One region of the Hymenobacter canadensis genome, then DNA from elsewhere that is predicted to be linked to it. Evidence: riboswitches for the same ligand, from Rfam matches in the RefSeq annotation. Region 1 holds a riboswitch; each other region holds the start of a gene.
What was found. A riboswitch is a leader RNA that binds a small molecule or an ion and turns the genes downstream of it on or off. The one in region 1 is predicted to bind S-adenosylmethionine.
Positions count from the first base shown of each region.

Region 1 (5,050 bases):
GGTCAGGTAGTTTTTGTCGCGCTGGCGGCCGGCGTAGTCCTCGCGGAGCTGGCGGTACTCCTCGCGCACGGTGCGGGCGTATTCCACATCGGCCGAGCCGAGCAAAGCCGCGGCCACGCCCACCGAGCGGGACGCGTCGTTGACGTGCACGATGGGGCCGCTGTAGTTGGGCGCAATTTTCACGGCGGCGTGCAGGCGCGAGGTGGTGGCGCCGCCGATGAGGAGCGGGGTTTTCAGGCCGCGCTTTTCCATTTCCTGGGCCACGTACACCATTTCATCCAGGCTCGGTGTAATCAAGCCGCTTAGCCCGATGACGTCTACTTGCTGCTTCTGGGCTTCGTCGAGAATCCGCTCCAGCGGCACCATCACGCCCAAATCCACGATGTCGAAGTTGTTGCAGGCCAGCACCACGCCCACGATGTTCTTGCCGATGTCGTGCACGTCGCCTTTCACCGTGGCCAGCAGAATTTTACCGGCCGTCTGCCGGTCGCCGCTCTGCTTGTCGGCCAGCAGATAGGGCTCCAGGTAGGCCACGGCTTTCTTCATCACCCGGGCCGATTTCACCACCTGGGGCAGGAACATTTTGCCGGCCCCAAACAGGTCGCCTACTACGTTCATGCCGGCCATCAAGGGGCCTTCAATTACTTCGAGCGGGCGGCCGACCAGCTGCCGCACTTCCTCGGTGTCCTGGTCGATAAACTCGGTGATGCCGCGAACCAGCGCGTGCTGCAGGCGTTCCTTCACGGGCAGGCTGCGCCAGGCGTCGGCCACTACTTCCACCTTGTCTTTCTGCTTCACCGTTTCGGCAAAGTCCACGAGGCGCTCGGTGGAATCAGGGCGGCGGTTGAGCAGCACGTCTTCTACCAGCTCCAGCAAATCCTGGGGCACCTCGTCGTACACGGCCAGCTGGCTGGGGTTCACGATGCCCATGTCCAGGCCGGCGCGGATGGCGTGGTAGAGGAAGGCCGAGTGCATGGCCTCGCGCACCACATCGTTGCCGCGGAAGGAGAAACTGATGTTCGAAACGCCGCCGCTGGTGAGGGCCCCGGGCAGGTTCTGCTTAATCCAGCGGACAGCTTCGATGAAGTCCACGGCGTAGTTGCGGTGCTCGTCGAGGCCGGTGCCCACGGTCAGGATGTTGGGGTCGAAGATGATGTCCTCGGCCGGGAAGCCGACTTCGTTCACCAGAATATCGTAGCTGCGCTGGCAGATTTCGATGCGCTTCTCGTAGCTGTCGGCCTGGCCGTTTTCGTCGAAGGCCATGACTACCACGGCCGCGCCGTACTGGCGCACGGTGCGGGCCCGCTGCCGGAACACGTCCTCGCCTTCCTTCAGGGAAATGGAGTTGACGATGCTCTTGCCCTGCACGCACTTGAGGCCGGCTTCCAGCACGCTCCATTTCGAGGAGTCAATCATGACGGGCACCCGCGAAATATCGGGCTCCGAGGCAATCAGGTTCAGGAAGGTCGTCATGGCCTGCTCCGAGTCGAGCATGCCTTCGTCCATATTCACGTCAATCACCTGGGCGCCGCCTTCCACCTGGTCGCGGGCCACTTGCAGGGCCGCCTCGTAGTTGCCGGTGCGGATAAGGCGGGCAAAGGCGCGGCTGCCGGTGACGTTGCACCGCTCGCCCACGTTCACGAACAGGCTGTCGGGGTACACGCCGAACGGTTCCAGGCCGCTCAGGCGGGTGGCTTTGGGCACTTCCGGCAAGAGGCGCGGCGCGTACTTTTCGGCCAGCCGAGCCAGCTCGCCAATGTGCTGGGGCGTGGTGCCGCAACAGCCGCCCACCACCGTCACGAGGCCTTCCTTGAGGTAGTTTTCCACCACGCCCGCAAATTCCTGGGCCGACTCATCGTAGCCGCCAAAGGCGTTAGGCAAACCGGCGTTGGGATAAGCCGAAATGTGCACGTCGGCAATGCGGCTCAACTCCTTGATATACACCTTGAGCTGGTCGGCCCCGAGGGCGCAGTTCAGGCCCACGCTCAGCAGCGGCAGGTGGCGGATGGAGTTCCAGAAGGCCTCCACGGTCTGCCCGCTCAGGGTGCGGCCCGAGGCGTCGGTAATCGTGCCCGAAATCATGACCGGCACCACTTTGCCGCCCTCGTCGAAGAACTTCTGCACCGCGTACAAAGCCGCTTTGGCGTTGAGCGTGTCGAAGATGGTTTCGATCAGCAGCGCGTCGGAGCCACCGTCCACGAGGCCGCGCACCTGCTCGAGGTAAGCGGTGGCCAGCTCATCGAAGGTCACGGCCCGGAAACCGGGGCGGTTCACGTCGGGCGAGAGGCTGGCGGTGCGGTTGGTAGGGCCGACGGCCCCCGCCACGAAGCGCGGCTTGTCGGGCGTCAGGGCCGTAAAGGCATCCGCCGACTCCCGCGCCAGCCGCGCCGACTCGTAGTTCAGCTCATATACCACGTGCTCCAGCGCGTAGTCGGCCTGGGCGATGGTGGTACCGCTGAACGTGTTGGTTTCCACCATGTCGGCCCCGGCGGCGAAGTACTCGTCGTGAATGCCGCGGATGATATCGGGCCGGGTGAGGCTGAGCAAATCGTTGTTGCCGCGCAGCGGGTGCGAGTGGTCGGCAAAGCGTGTGCCCCGGAAATCCTCCTCCGTGAGCGGGTGGCGCTGGATCATGGTGCCCATGGCGCCGTCAAGAATCAGCACGCGCTGACGCAGGATGTCGTGAAGGGGGGACGTAGTGGCGGGGGTGGTGAGGGCGGTCGGCATATCGGCTCTTCTAGAGAAAATCAGCAGCAAAAAGTGCCTATCCAGAAAGAGCCGGGCGCGAAGGCCGGTTCCGTACTTATCTTCTTCCAACGCCCGTAAAGGCCTTGAAAAGGGAGTTAGCACCTTGTTTTATTTCAGGTTGCTAAGACGTCATCGGGCCCAATCCCTCGGTCTTTCTGGATAAGTAACACAGCGAAGATACAACCGGAATTTCCGAAATTCAATTCCCGGATTTCGGTGGTTGGCGGCGGTAGCTTCTTGCAGCTAACCGCAAACCAGGGTGGACTGTTGGCCGCCAAGGCTATATCAAGCCACTGTTTTCCGGCGTTGGCTTGCTGTTATTTATTTCTCCCCTACTCCTCTGGCTTATGCGTCCCCGACTCTGGCTGCTCTTGTTGTTGCTGACTACCAGCCAGCTGGGCTGGGGCCAGGCCATGCCCGCCACCGCCGGCACCGGCTTGCAGGGTGCCTACTACAATGGCCGCAACTTCGGGCACCTCGCCTTCACCCGCCTCGACCCTACCATCGACTTCAACTGGACGCTGGAGCGCAACCGCGCCGGGCAGGTGACCGGGCATTTTGTGCCGCCGGGCGAAGGGTTGGCCGGCGAGGACTTTTCGGTGCGCTGGACGGGCCACCTCTACGCGCCAGTTTCGGGGCTGTACACGTTTCAGGTTCCTACCGACGATGGCATGCGGGTGTGGGTGGGCGGCAAGCGCATCATCAGCTCTTGGCGCAACCAGCCCGTGACACTGGTGACGGCGCAGCTGCAGCTGGAAGGCGGCCGCTATTACCCGCTGCGCGTGGAGTACTACCAGGTGGGGTTCGACACGCGCGCTTTGCTGGCTTGGCAACTGCCTAACTCCACTATTGAGCCCGATGCCATTCCGGCCCGCTACCTCTACTCCGCTTTGCCGGCCTCAGCCAAGCCAGTGCCGGTGGCCGCCACGCCGCAGCCTGCGCCACCCGCCCGCCCGCAAACGGCTGGCCTGCCACCGGGCGTGACTATCACGCCCGTCAAATCGGCTCTGGTGATTGGGCGGCGGCCGACTTCTGCCGTTGCACCGCGCCCCACCCGGCCCGCGCCACGCCCCCGGCCCACACCGGTCCCAGTTCCGCAGCCACGGCCCGCACTGCCCGACACGGTGCTGCCCGACCTGGCCAGCCTGAACCGAGGGACGGCCGTGGCGTTGCCCAACCTGTATTTCACCCAAAGCACGGCCGCGCTGCTGCCCACTTCCCGACCCACGCTCAACGCCCTGGCCCGCCGCCTGCGCGAGCAGCCCGCCCTGCGCCTGGAAATAGCCGGCCACACCGACAACGTGGGCGACGCCCAGCTGAATTTGCGCCTCTCCGAGCAGCGGGCCCGCGTGGTGCGGCAGTACCTAGTGCAGCAGGGCATCGACTCGGTGCGGCTGGCGGCCCGCGGCTACGGTGGCACCCGCCCGCTGGCCGATAACCGCGACCCACAGCAACGCCCCCGCAACCGCCGCGTAGAAGTGGTGGTGCAGTAGAAGAACCTGACCTAACAATTTGATAACCTGACTACAATCCTTCTGTGTATAAGGAATAGGGAACGTAGGGCGGAGTTTTTTGCTTGGGCCTTCTGAAGGGCGTAACATGGCTACCCGAAAGCCGTATCTTGCGCCTCGCCGTCTGTCATTTATCTGATTTCTAGCTGCCGATTGCCCTTGTTGTTTTCTTACCGTTTCGGCGTCCTGTTTTTACTGCTGCTACTGGCCGGAGTGGGCCCGGCGCAGGCCCAACAGCTCCTGCTGACCGGGCGCATCACGGAGGCGGCCACGGGCAAGCCGGTGCCGTTCGCGTCGGTGTTTGTGCCCGGCACCACGGCCGGCGCCACCGCCGACGAAAACGGCCGCTACTCCCTCAGCACCGCCCCGGCCGACACTGTGGTGGCTTCGGCCATGGGCTTTGCGGCCCTCAAGAAACCCATCCGGCGGCAAGCCGCGCGCCAGACCATCGACTTTGCGCTGGGGGCCGGGGCCGTGAGTCTGGGCGAGGTGATAGTGCGCCCCCGCGAAAATCCGGCTTACGCCATCATGCGGCGCGTGCAGCAGCAAAAAAACCGCAACAACAAGGCCTCGCTCGAGGCGTTCGAGTTCGACTCCTATAACCGCACCGAAATCAGCCTCAACAACCTGCCCGCGCAGGTGAGCAACCGCAAGGTGCTGCGCCAGATGACCGCCGTGGCCGACAGCCTCGGCCTGGAGCGCGGCGCCGACGGCAAGCCGGTGGTGCCCATTTTCGCTACCGAAATCGACTCGCGCTACTATGTGCTGCGCCAGCCGCTACGCCGCCGCGA
Region 1 covers NZ_CP114767.1:3,351,859-3,356,908, forward strand. Annotated here, with positions in the region: gene metH (methionine synthase) at 1-2,727, opposite strand, end outside; SAM riboswitch class I at 2,801-2,914, opposite strand; gene O3303_RS14365 (PA14 domain-containing protein) at 3,096-4,241, shown strand; gene O3303_RS14370 (DUF5686 and carboxypeptidase-like regulatory domain-containing protein) at 4,419-5,050, shown strand, end outside.

Region 2 (5,050 bases), 780 kb from region 1:
TTGGTGGTGCTCTTGACGGCAATGCGGGCAATTTCGAAGCCCGATTCGGGCTGTTGCTGCAGGATGTCGTAGAGGCCCTGGCCCACGCAGCCGAACCCGATCAGGCCAATACGAAGCGGGGCAGGGGCGGGAGCAGAATTAATGGACATAGGTCTGGACGGAAAATCGTTCGAGAAAATGCGTGAGCTGGGTGGTTTCCAGCAGAAAGCCATCGTGGCCGTACTGGGAGTCCATTTCGGCATACATGGCCCCCTGGATGTGCTGGGCCAAAAGCTGCTGCTCGGTGGGCGGAAACAGCACATCGGAGGTGATGCCCACCACGAGGGTGCGGGCCCGGATGCGGCCCAGCGCCTCCCGCACCCCGCTGCGGCCCCGCCCCACGTGGTGCGAGTCCATGGTGCGGCTCAGGGCTACGTAGGAGTAAGCGTTGAAGCGGGCCACCAGCTTGTCGCCCTGGTAGCGCTGGTAGGAGCTGGCCCGGAAGCCGTCCAGCGCGTCGTCGGTGGGTTCAGTCTGGCTGCGCTGGTAGGCATCGTAGCTGCGGTAGCTGAGCAGGGCCATGGCGCGGGCGGCCCGCAGGCCGGCCGCGCCGCCTTCGGGCGTGGCCGCCGCGTACGTCGGGTCGGCGAAGATGGCCAGCCGCTGCGCCTCGTTGAAGGCAATGCCCCAGGCCGAATGACGGGCGTTGGTGGCAATCAGCACCAGATTTTCAAACAGCGTAGGCTGCTGCACGGCCCACTCCACGGCCTGCTGCCCGCCCAGCGAGCCTCCAATCAGCGTATTGATCTGGCGCAAAGCCAGGTGCTCGCGCAGCGCCTCATGCACCGCCACCAGGTCGCGCACGGTCAGCAGCGGAAACGCGTGGTACAGCGACTCCGCCGTGGAATTGGGCGGCGCCACGGGGCCGGTGCTGCCGTAGCAGGAGCCCACCACGTTGGCGCACACCACAAACCAGTCGGCCGGGTCGAAGTGGCAGCCGGCCCCGAACAGGCCGGGCCACCAGTCGAGCACGTTGGCGTTGGCCGTGAGGGCGTGGCATACCCACACCACGTTGTCGCGCGCGGCGTTGAGGCGGCCGTAGGTCTGGTAGGCTACTTCCACCTGCGGCAGCAGCGCCCCGTTTTCCAGCCGCAGCGGCCGGGGCAACCGGAACACGTGCGGCTCGTCGGAGGAAATGGTAGAACTCATAGTATGATTAGCGGTGCGAATCGGCCACCGGGGCCTTGAAAATATCCATAGCCCGCAGGCTGAGCCGGCAGTGCCGGCCCAGCCCCGGCCATGGGCGGGCACAGGCCATCGGTTTCCTCTCTCACAAAAAAACCGATGCCCTGCCCGCGTGCCGCAAGGCGGGAGGCGGGGCGGGCTGCCCTCTCAAAACAGCCCGCCCATAACCCCACTCTCACTTACACCTCCAGCGGTGCGGCATGTTCGGGCTGCGGCTCGGGCAGCAGCGTAGTTTCTGTGGCGTCCGGCGTGGCGGCGTTGCGCACGGCATCGAAGGCCTGCTGCAAATCGGCCCGAATGTCGTCAAAGTGCTCAATGCCCACCGACAGGCGCAGCAGCGTGGGCAATACGCCGGCGGCGCGCTGCTCCTCGTCGGAAAGCTGCTGGTGCGTGGTGGCCGAGGGCTGGATGATGAGCGTTTTGGCGTCGCCGACGTTGGCCAGGTGGCTCACCAGCTTCAGGTTGTCGATGAACTGGGTGGCGGTTTCCTTGCTGCCTTTGATGGCGAAGGTGAGCACGCCGCCGTAGCCGCGTTTCAGGTATTTCTGGGCCAGCTTGTGGTAGGGGCTGCTGGGCAGGCCGGGGTAGTTCACGGCTTCCACCTGCGGATGCTGCTCCAGCCAGGTAGCCACGCGTAGCGCGTTTTCCACGGTGCGCTCCACCCGCAAACTCAGCGTTTCGAGGCCCTGCAGCAGCAAAAAGGAGTTGAACGGGCTCTGCGAGGGGCCGAAGTCGCGCAGCCCTTCCACCCGGGCCCGGATGATGAAGGCAATGTTGCCGAACGGGCCATTCTTGCCAAATACGTCGTTGAACACCAGGCCGTGGTAGCCGTCGGAAGGCTCCGTAAATTGCGGAAATTTGCCGTTGCCGAAGTCGTAGGTGCCGCCGTCCACAATCACGCCGCCCACGCTGGTGCCGTGGCCGCCAATCCACTTGGTAGCCGATTCCACCACGATGCTGGCGCCGTGCTCCAGCGGCCGGAACAGGTAGCCGCCTGCCCCAAAGGTGTTGTCCACGATGAGCGGCAGGTCGTGCTTGCGGGCAATGGCGGCAATGGCCTCAAAATCCGGAATGCTGAAGCTGGGGTTGCCGATGGTTTCCAAGTAAATAGCCTTGGTCTTCTCGTCAATCAGGCCCTCAAACGTGGCCGGCTGGTCGCCGTCGGCGAAGCGCGCCTCAATGCCCAACCGCTTGAAGGCCACCTTGAACTGGTTGTAGGTGCCGCCGTACAGGTGCTTGGTGCTCAAAAAGTTGTCGCCGGCCTGCAGAATGTTGTTGAGGGCAATGAACTGCGCCGCCTGCCCCGACGATACTGCCAGGGCCGCCACGCCGCCTTCCAGGGCCGCCACGCGCTGCTCAAACACGTCGGTGGTCGGGTTCATCAGACGGGTGTAGATGTTGCCGAACTCCTTCAGGGCAAACAGGTTGGCCCCGTGCTCGGCGTTCTTGAACACGTAGCTGGTGGTCTGGTGAATGGGCACGGCGCGCGAACCGGTAACAGGGTCGGGCTGCTGGCCGGCGTGGAGCTGAAGGGTCTCGAAGTGGAGGTTCTGCGTGGACATGGCAGGGCTGGTTTGGAAGGCGTTTGGTATGGGAAAGGGGAGCGTAGACCGCTGAAATGCCGCGCCGAAGCGTAGCAGAGGCCTCTGCCGAACCAGCCGAACCGCGCACGGAACAGGCCAGGTTGAGGCAAAGGAGGGGCCGGGGGCCGTAGCAGGCCGGTACCGGTCAGGTGTGGAGGAGGGGGGAGGGGCGCTGCGTAGCCGGACTCAGGCTAGCAACAGCAACAACACGCGCCGCAACAGCCGCGCATTCGCATTCGGCCGGCAGCCAGAGCGGCAACCGCAGAAACACGGAAACCCCACGGCGAAGCGGCAGACCCGAAGGTGGCCGGAGCGGTGGGATACTGGGGGGCGAAAGCGAGGGTGTTTTCCATGGTACTCCGAGGTTATATGCCCCGCCGCCGGATGGCTGGTCGGGTAGGAATTGGCACCTTTCGCGCGGTCGAAGGTTGCCAGTGGGTCGGGGAGCCTATTCTCTCGCCACTTCTGTATAAATCCTATGAAAACTACCCCGCCGCGAGCGGGGGAGTACCGGGTTGGTGTTGCAAAGGTATAGGCGCAGTTTTGATATCTGCAATAGTCGCCCGTTATTTTTTTTGGCGCGAGCGAAAAAACGCCGTCTGCGCACTCTGGATGGCTGTGTCTGTAGTGAAAATTGTGTGTATATATCTGATATTTTGATTTATATGATTGATAGTTTATTCGGCTAATCGGATGTGCCGGCTTCTGTAAGGCACCGGAAAGGCCCCGACTACTGCCGCTGCAGCAGTGGTGGTGGCTGAAAATGCCGCCGGCGGCCAGCCGGTTTTCGGGGGCGAAACCAGCTTAGCTAGTGTCCAAAGCGCCAGGAAAAGACACAAAAAAAGCCGCCCTTTGCAAGGCGGCTTTTAGTACATTTCCTTGAAATGGAAACGGCTATTCTTTTGGCAGGGTCAGTACCTGGCCGATTTCGATCTTGTCGGGGTCAGAGCCGATGATGGCCTTGTTGGCTTCGTAGATCTGCTTCCATTTGGTGCCGTCGCCGTAGTGGTTGCGGGCAATTTTGGAAAGTGAATCGCCGCTTACTACCGTGTAGGTGTCGCCGGCCGCCTGGTTGGCGTTGCCGAAGAAATCGGTAGCACCGCCGGTGGTAGCGGGCTTAACAGGTTCAACGGGCTTTTTTTCGCCTTCGTTCGAGAGAAAATCAAAGAGTCCCATAGTCGTGCGTTGGTTTGGAAGAGTGGGAGAAGAGCCGACTTTCAGCCCGGAAGCCTGTCGTCTGGCTTCTTACGCCAAGATCGACAATAAGTTATTGAGCCATATATACCTGCTTTAAACATCTTGCCGCAACCTACCGTAAGAAGCGCAACACTGGGGTTTTCCCGCTGTTGGCCAGACTGTCTGGCCGGTGCAGACACGCTTTCCATCTCTCAACCAATTCACGGTATCCCATGAAAACTCTCTCCCATCCGTTCCGCTACCTGGCCAGCCTCTTGATGCTCGTTTCGCTGTTTGCTGCTTCGTGCGGCAGCAAAGAAGGCAAAGTAGAAGGTGTAAATATGCTCTACGGCACCCAGAGCAAAATCTGGAAAACCGACAAAGAACTGAGCGCTGCCGGCGACAAAGTGAAGCAAACCGACATGCAGGAAGACGAGCGGATCACGTTCTTCGCTGACGGTAAGTACAACATGACCTCGCCCGCGGGTGCTGTGAATGGCAAGTACACCTTCGACCAAGCCGGCAAAACCATTACCATGACGCCCGACGGTGCTGCCCAAAGCAACTCGTTCAACGTAGTAACGCTCACCGATGACAAGCTCACGCTGAAAAGCGACGCTGGCGCTGAGCTGCGTCTCGAGAAAGAGTAGTCCTGCTGCGTACCCACAGTAGCAGTTTAAATAGTTGAAAAGCCCTTCCGCACTATGCGGAAGGGCTTTTTTGTTGTGCGTTCAGGCGGGTGATGGTACTGTAGTAAGCATTAATACACGAGCTGCTTAGCTTGCCACCCGATACAATCAAGGTGTTTTGCTATGTCCTTTATAAAAATGCTAGCCCTGAGTGGCCTGCTGGCCTTCGCGGCCGGCCCGCTGCGGGCCCAGATGGCCCCGGCTACCGTTCAAAGTGCGGCTGCCGCCTCACTGCCCACCCATCCCATACGCAGCATCAGCCCCACCGACACCGACTTCCCGGACCTGGAGTTTCTGCGTCAGGAAATTGGTGGGGCGCGGGTGGTGATGCTGGGCGAGCCGACCCACGGGGAAGGCAACGTGTTCGAAGCCAAAATC
Region 2 covers NZ_CP114767.1:4,134,982-4,140,031, forward strand. Annotated here, with positions in the region: gene O3303_RS17655 (homoserine dehydrogenase) at 1-149, opposite strand, end outside; gene O3303_RS17660 (homoserine O-acetyltransferase family protein) at 139-1,188, opposite strand; gene O3303_RS17665 (O-acetylhomoserine aminocarboxypropyltransferase/cysteine synthase family protein) at 1,404-2,786, opposite strand; SAM riboswitch class I at 3,170-3,283, opposite strand; gene O3303_RS17670 (LysM peptidoglycan-binding domain-containing protein) at 3,702-3,983, opposite strand; gene O3303_RS17675 (lipocalin family protein) at 4,217-4,633, shown strand; gene O3303_RS17680 (erythromycin esterase family protein) at 4,796-5,050, shown strand, end outside.
Region 2: linked by a shared signal. The riboswitch ahead of O3303_RS17665 (O-acetylhomoserine aminocarboxypropyltransferase/cysteine synthase family protein) and the one ahead of metH (methionine synthase) in region 1 are both predicted to bind S-adenosylmethionine.

Region 3 (5,050 bases), 2.0 Mb from region 1:
CGTTCGAGTTATCCTTTGACGACTCGTTTCGACGTGATAAGATCCTTCGCAAGCTCAGGATGACAGGCGAATTTCAGGCAACCAAGTTACGCCACTACCTGGATAACAGATTCGGAGAAACGCTCCATTTCTTCCAGCTGCGGGCTGGCCTGCAACAGGAAAAAATCAACGCCTACAGCCTCGAAAGCGCCAATCCGGTCTTGCAGCTGGGCGGGCGTGCCGGTCAGGCCGGTGCGCAGGCCACGGTTGGACACCGAGTAGTCTTGCAACGACACCTGCTGCTCCAGCTGGGTGCCGGCCAGCCACTGCTGGTAGTTGCCGTAGCCCGAGGCCGAGGCCTTCACGTTGGTGATGCGGTCCAGCTCCTTTTTCACGTCCTGCTCCGAGTCGCGCACAATGGTGTAGCCGGCCACGCCGAATTTCATCGGCGGCAACCCTTTCTGCTCGCGGCGGCGGCGCATATCGGCAATGCGGGCCCCAATCAGCTCTGGCGAGTCGCCGTGCATCACGTAGCCGTCGCACTGCGTCGAAATCAGGTCCTTGGCCGCTTCCGATTCGCCGCCGGCGTACAGGAACGGGGCTTTGGCGGGCTTGGGTTGCAGCACGTTGTCGGCCACTTGGTAGTACTTGCCGTCGTAGCTGAAATGGTCCTGCTTCCACACGTTGGTCACCACGTCCAGCCACTCGCGGGTGCGGGCGTACCGGTCGTCGTGCTGCTCGAAGTGCAGGCCGTACTTGGTGGCCTCGTCCTTCCACCACGACGACACCACGTTCAGCGACAACCGCCCGGGCGCAATCAAATCGATGTTGGCGGCCTGCTTAGCCAGCAGCGCGGGGTTGTGGAAGGTGGGGCGCACGGCCACCATAATTTCCAACTGCTCGGTCACGGCGGCCAGCGCGGCGGCCGTGCTCCAGGCCTCCAGCGAGGGCGCCTCGGTGCCTTTGATGTCGTTCAGGTAGAGCTCCGCAATCAGCGTCAGGTCGTAGCCCAGGGCCTCGCTGCGCTGGGCCAGCTGCTTTACGTAGCTCCAGTCGGTGGGCATCTGCTCGTCCTCGACGTTGCGCAGCCAGCCCCCGAATATGGGCATCCAATAGCCAAATTTCATGGTTCGTTGAGTTGAGATTGATAGAACGTCATGCTGAGCTTGCCGAAGCATCTCTACCGCTTCGTTAGATTGCTACTGCAACGAAGCGGTAGAGATGCTTCGACTGCGGCTGCGCCTTCGCTCAGCATGACGTTCTGATTGTTTGCTTGAATGAATCGTCGGCCTACGCCGTGGCTACTTCCTCCTGAGCCACCGCCGCCACCGGCAGCTGCGACTCCAGGTAGTCCACGAAGCGGGCGTAGGGGTCGAAGCCGACCACGTTCACGGCGTCGGCCACGAAGTTGGACAGGGCGTTGATGTCGTAGAACAGCACGTCGCCAGTGCGGTCGTCGATGAGGTACTCGATGCCGCCCACGTCGATTTTGGCGGCCTCCACAATGCGCTCCACGGCTTCGATTACTTCGGCGGGCGGCGTGAAGGCTTCCACCTGGATGCCCTTTTTCGGGGCTTCGGTCAGGCAGAACTCGGCCGACTGCTCTTCCGGAATCTGGCAGATTTCGGCCGGGCAAAGGTTGAAGCTCTCGCCGGTGGTATACACCTTCATGGCGTAGAGAAACTTACCATTGAGCATTTCCACGCGGTGAATGTGGCCGCCGCGGGGCGTCACGTACTCCTGCACCAGCGCCGTCTGGTCGATACCCAGATCGATCTGGTTGTTGTCGACGGCGGCCTGCAGGCCCTCGGGCGTATCGAAGCGGATGATACCAGCGCCGCTGCCCCCGATGTTCACCTTCACCACCACCGGAAAGCGCAGCTCGCGCGCTGCGTCCACAGCCCGGGAGGCGTGGTTGATGACCCGCGAGGCCGGGTATTTCAGCCCCAGCAACTCGAACAGGGACAGTTGACGAGCCTTGTTCGTTTCGATGGCCGTGGCCGCCGAGCCGTTGATGATGCGCGTGCCGATACGCTCCAAATGCGTGGCAAAGCCGGCCGTGTGGAAGATGCCCTGCCCGTGCCCGCGCAGGTACGCCGACGAGCTCATGCGGTTCACCACCAGACTGTAGCGGCTCTCCTTTTCCGAGGGGTTGAACAGGTGATGGGCGGCGTCGATTTTCTCGTAGGGCAGGCCGCGGCGGTCCAGCTCCGCAAACAGCGGCTTAAACCACTCGGGGTGCTCGAAATAGATACCAATGGGCTTTTGGAGGGATGACATAGTCAGAAGCAAAAAGACGGAAAATGAAAAACGAAACGGCGCCGGCAGCAGCGCAACGCCACCGGCTCCCGGGAGAAAACAAAGCAGGAACGGAAGTCCGGCCTAGCCGATTACGCCGCCCGCAAACCGCGCAACGAGCGAATCAGCAGCCACCGCAGGCCGCCAACCGGAGCGCAAAGCCTGTGCCCGGCCCGGCCATCGGGTGACAATCCGAGAAAAAGAGGAGGTGCGGGCGCGAAGCCGCTTAGCGCAGCAGCCGACCGACGTGCGACGTCGGCGGGTGCGTACCCGCGAAAACAGAGAAAGGGCTAGCTACGCCCGACAACAACAGCAACAACAGCCCCGGCCCGCCAGCCGCAACGCGGCAGCCGGAGCCAAAAAAGCGGAGGTTGAATGCAGGAGGTTGTTGGAAGCGTCCACGGCAACTTGTTTTTATATGGTCAGGAATTGGCACCGTTCCGGAGGGTTCCGGGTGGTTGCCGACGCTTCATCGAGCCTGTCTCTCAGCGCCTCTGTATAAAAACAATCCTTCGGGCTAGAAAGAATTGATGGGGCAAAGGTAAAACCGGATTGCTGCCCCCGCAACCCGGACTGTACAAAGCCCGAACCGCCACGTTTTGTTGCGGCCGGCGATTGTTTCTTCCACTCCAGCAGCCTGCCCCTGCCAACCCAAAGCCGGGGCAGCGGCCCTTGCCTGCCAGTGCTGAAACCAGTCTTTTTCAGAGCATAAGCCCCGATAAAAACCCGCGACTGAGCCAGCAAACGAAGGTTTAACCGGAAAATTTAAATTTTTCAAGAGGCGCTTTTTCGGGCTTGGCACTGAAAACTGGCATCGGAGTTGCAAATGACCCTGCAGAAGCCTAAACGCCAGTCCGGACGGCAGCGGGCTTCTTTCACCCGCCATAATTTTTCCAACCATAGCCATGAAGAAGTTCCTCGTAATCCTCGCCGCTTTCTCGTTCTCCGCCGCCGCCGTTTCGGCCCAGACGCTACCCACCAAAGCCGCCCACGGCCAGCACCGCATGAAGGGCGAGAAAGGCGACAAGGCCGCCAAAACGCCTGAGCAGCGCGCCGCCCACGCCGCTCAGGCTCTCACCAAGCAGCTCGGCCTCTCCGCCGCCCAGACTGAGCAGGTTCGCCAGCTACACCTGAGCCGCGCCCAGGAAATGCAGGCCTACAAAGCCCAGGCCGGCACCACGCCCGCTACAAAGCGCCAGCAGCATGAGGCCATGAAGGGCAAAAAAGCCCAGTACGATGCCCAACTCAAGCAAATCCTGAGCGCTGACCAGTACGCCAAGTACAGCCAACTGCAGTCGGACCGCATGGCCAAGCGCAAAGCCCACCAGGGCAGCAAGCAAGCCAAAGGCTAAGCTTTTCAGTTTACAAAAAAACAGCCCTGACGTTTCCGTCAGGGCTGTTTTTTTGTGTCATTCCGAGCGGAGCGAGGAATATGGGTGCTGACGTTGCATGTGCTTACTCAGATTCCTCGCTTTGCTCGGAATGACATTTACTGTGCAGGATCCGCTTCTCCAGCAATCCGGCCCTTCTCGGCAAACCAGCGCAGGCGGTAGCACATGATGGCCGTTTCGCCGAGCTGGGCCAGCAGGCGGTAGTTGGCCACGGCGCCCACGGCCGCCCCAATCACCGGTACCAGCTGGGCCAGCTTGGCCAGGTCGATGTAGTCGCGGTACTCCTGTTGGAAAGTGCGCCAGTCGAAGGTTTCGGCCGTAACGGTTTGCTGCGTTTCGGGCCAGGCTGCTAGCTGGCGGTAGGTTTCGCGGCGGGTGTGCTGGCTGCTGAAGGCCAGTTGGAAGATGTGCAGCAGGTAGAGCCGCTCCGGGAAGCTGCGTACATCGTGGCCGTAGAGGGCGGCAATATCAAAGAGCAGTTTCAGCTTGATGCCCAGCAGCAGCGGAAAATCGGCGAGACCCAGCAGGAAGCCGCCGGCCCCGGTCACGCCGCCTTCCAGAGCCGCCGTGTTGCGGTACGCCCGAATGCGCGCCCGCACCCGTGCCTCCCGCTCCTGCAGTGTGCCCGCTAATACCGGCCGTTGGGTGGTGTGCGTGGACCCGAACAACACGCCCTGCACCATTTTCTGAATGGCCGCGGTAATGGCCACGTGCACTTTCTCCGGCAGCAACGCATTCAGCCGCGCCTGTACGCGCCGCGCTATCTGGTTCAGCCAAGTGGGTTGCTGCTGCATCCGGCGCTGCCAGGCCTGCAGGTCGTGGAGGGCTTGGTGGTCGGGGGATTTCAACCGCGGTTTGTTGATTTAGCAGGATGAGTATCTACTTGAGCACAACAATGTAAGTCATTGCCAGCACGAACAAACCACCCACGAATAGAAATCCATAGTCCACATCGTCAGAATATTTACGGGCGCCCACAGTTTTTGCTTTGACAGACAGATTAATTAATTTCTGCCTGAAAACAGCATACCCGTTCATCTGAAAGGAATAAACCTGAACCGTCTTATTATGTGCCTGAATTTGCACCTTCTCACCCTTGGCCACAGTATCGTTCTTGAGCGACCCGGCGCGACTCTTTTCAATATTGGCCTTGTCGAAAGTTAAAGTACTTATTGAATCATATGATATTCTATCGACAACAATGAACCCTCTTTTGACGACCATTCCTCCGCTCACCAGGCTCACTTCACGGGGTAAAACAAGTTCGCTGAGCGCCCACAGCCCAAGCACTATCACACTCCCATAGAATACAATAAATAAGGATGACTCGATAGAAATACTTTCTCTCGATTTATTCAACGCATCCAACGCATTTTCTGAAA
Region 3 covers NZ_CP114767.1:815,635-820,684, reverse strand. Annotated here, with positions in the region: gene O3303_RS03515 (LLM class flavin-dependent oxidoreductase) at 87-1,106, opposite strand; gene O3303_RS03510 (ATP-grasp domain-containing protein) at 1,270-2,259, opposite strand; SAM riboswitch class I at 2,689-2,782, opposite strand; gene O3303_RS03505 (DUF4890 domain-containing protein) at 3,183-3,629, shown strand; gene O3303_RS03500 (EcsC family protein) at 3,767-4,516, opposite strand; gene O3303_RS03495 (hypothetical protein) at 4,548-5,050, opposite strand, start outside.
Region 3: linked by a shared signal. The riboswitch ahead of O3303_RS03510 (ATP-grasp domain-containing protein) and the one ahead of metH (methionine synthase) in region 1 are both predicted to bind S-adenosylmethionine.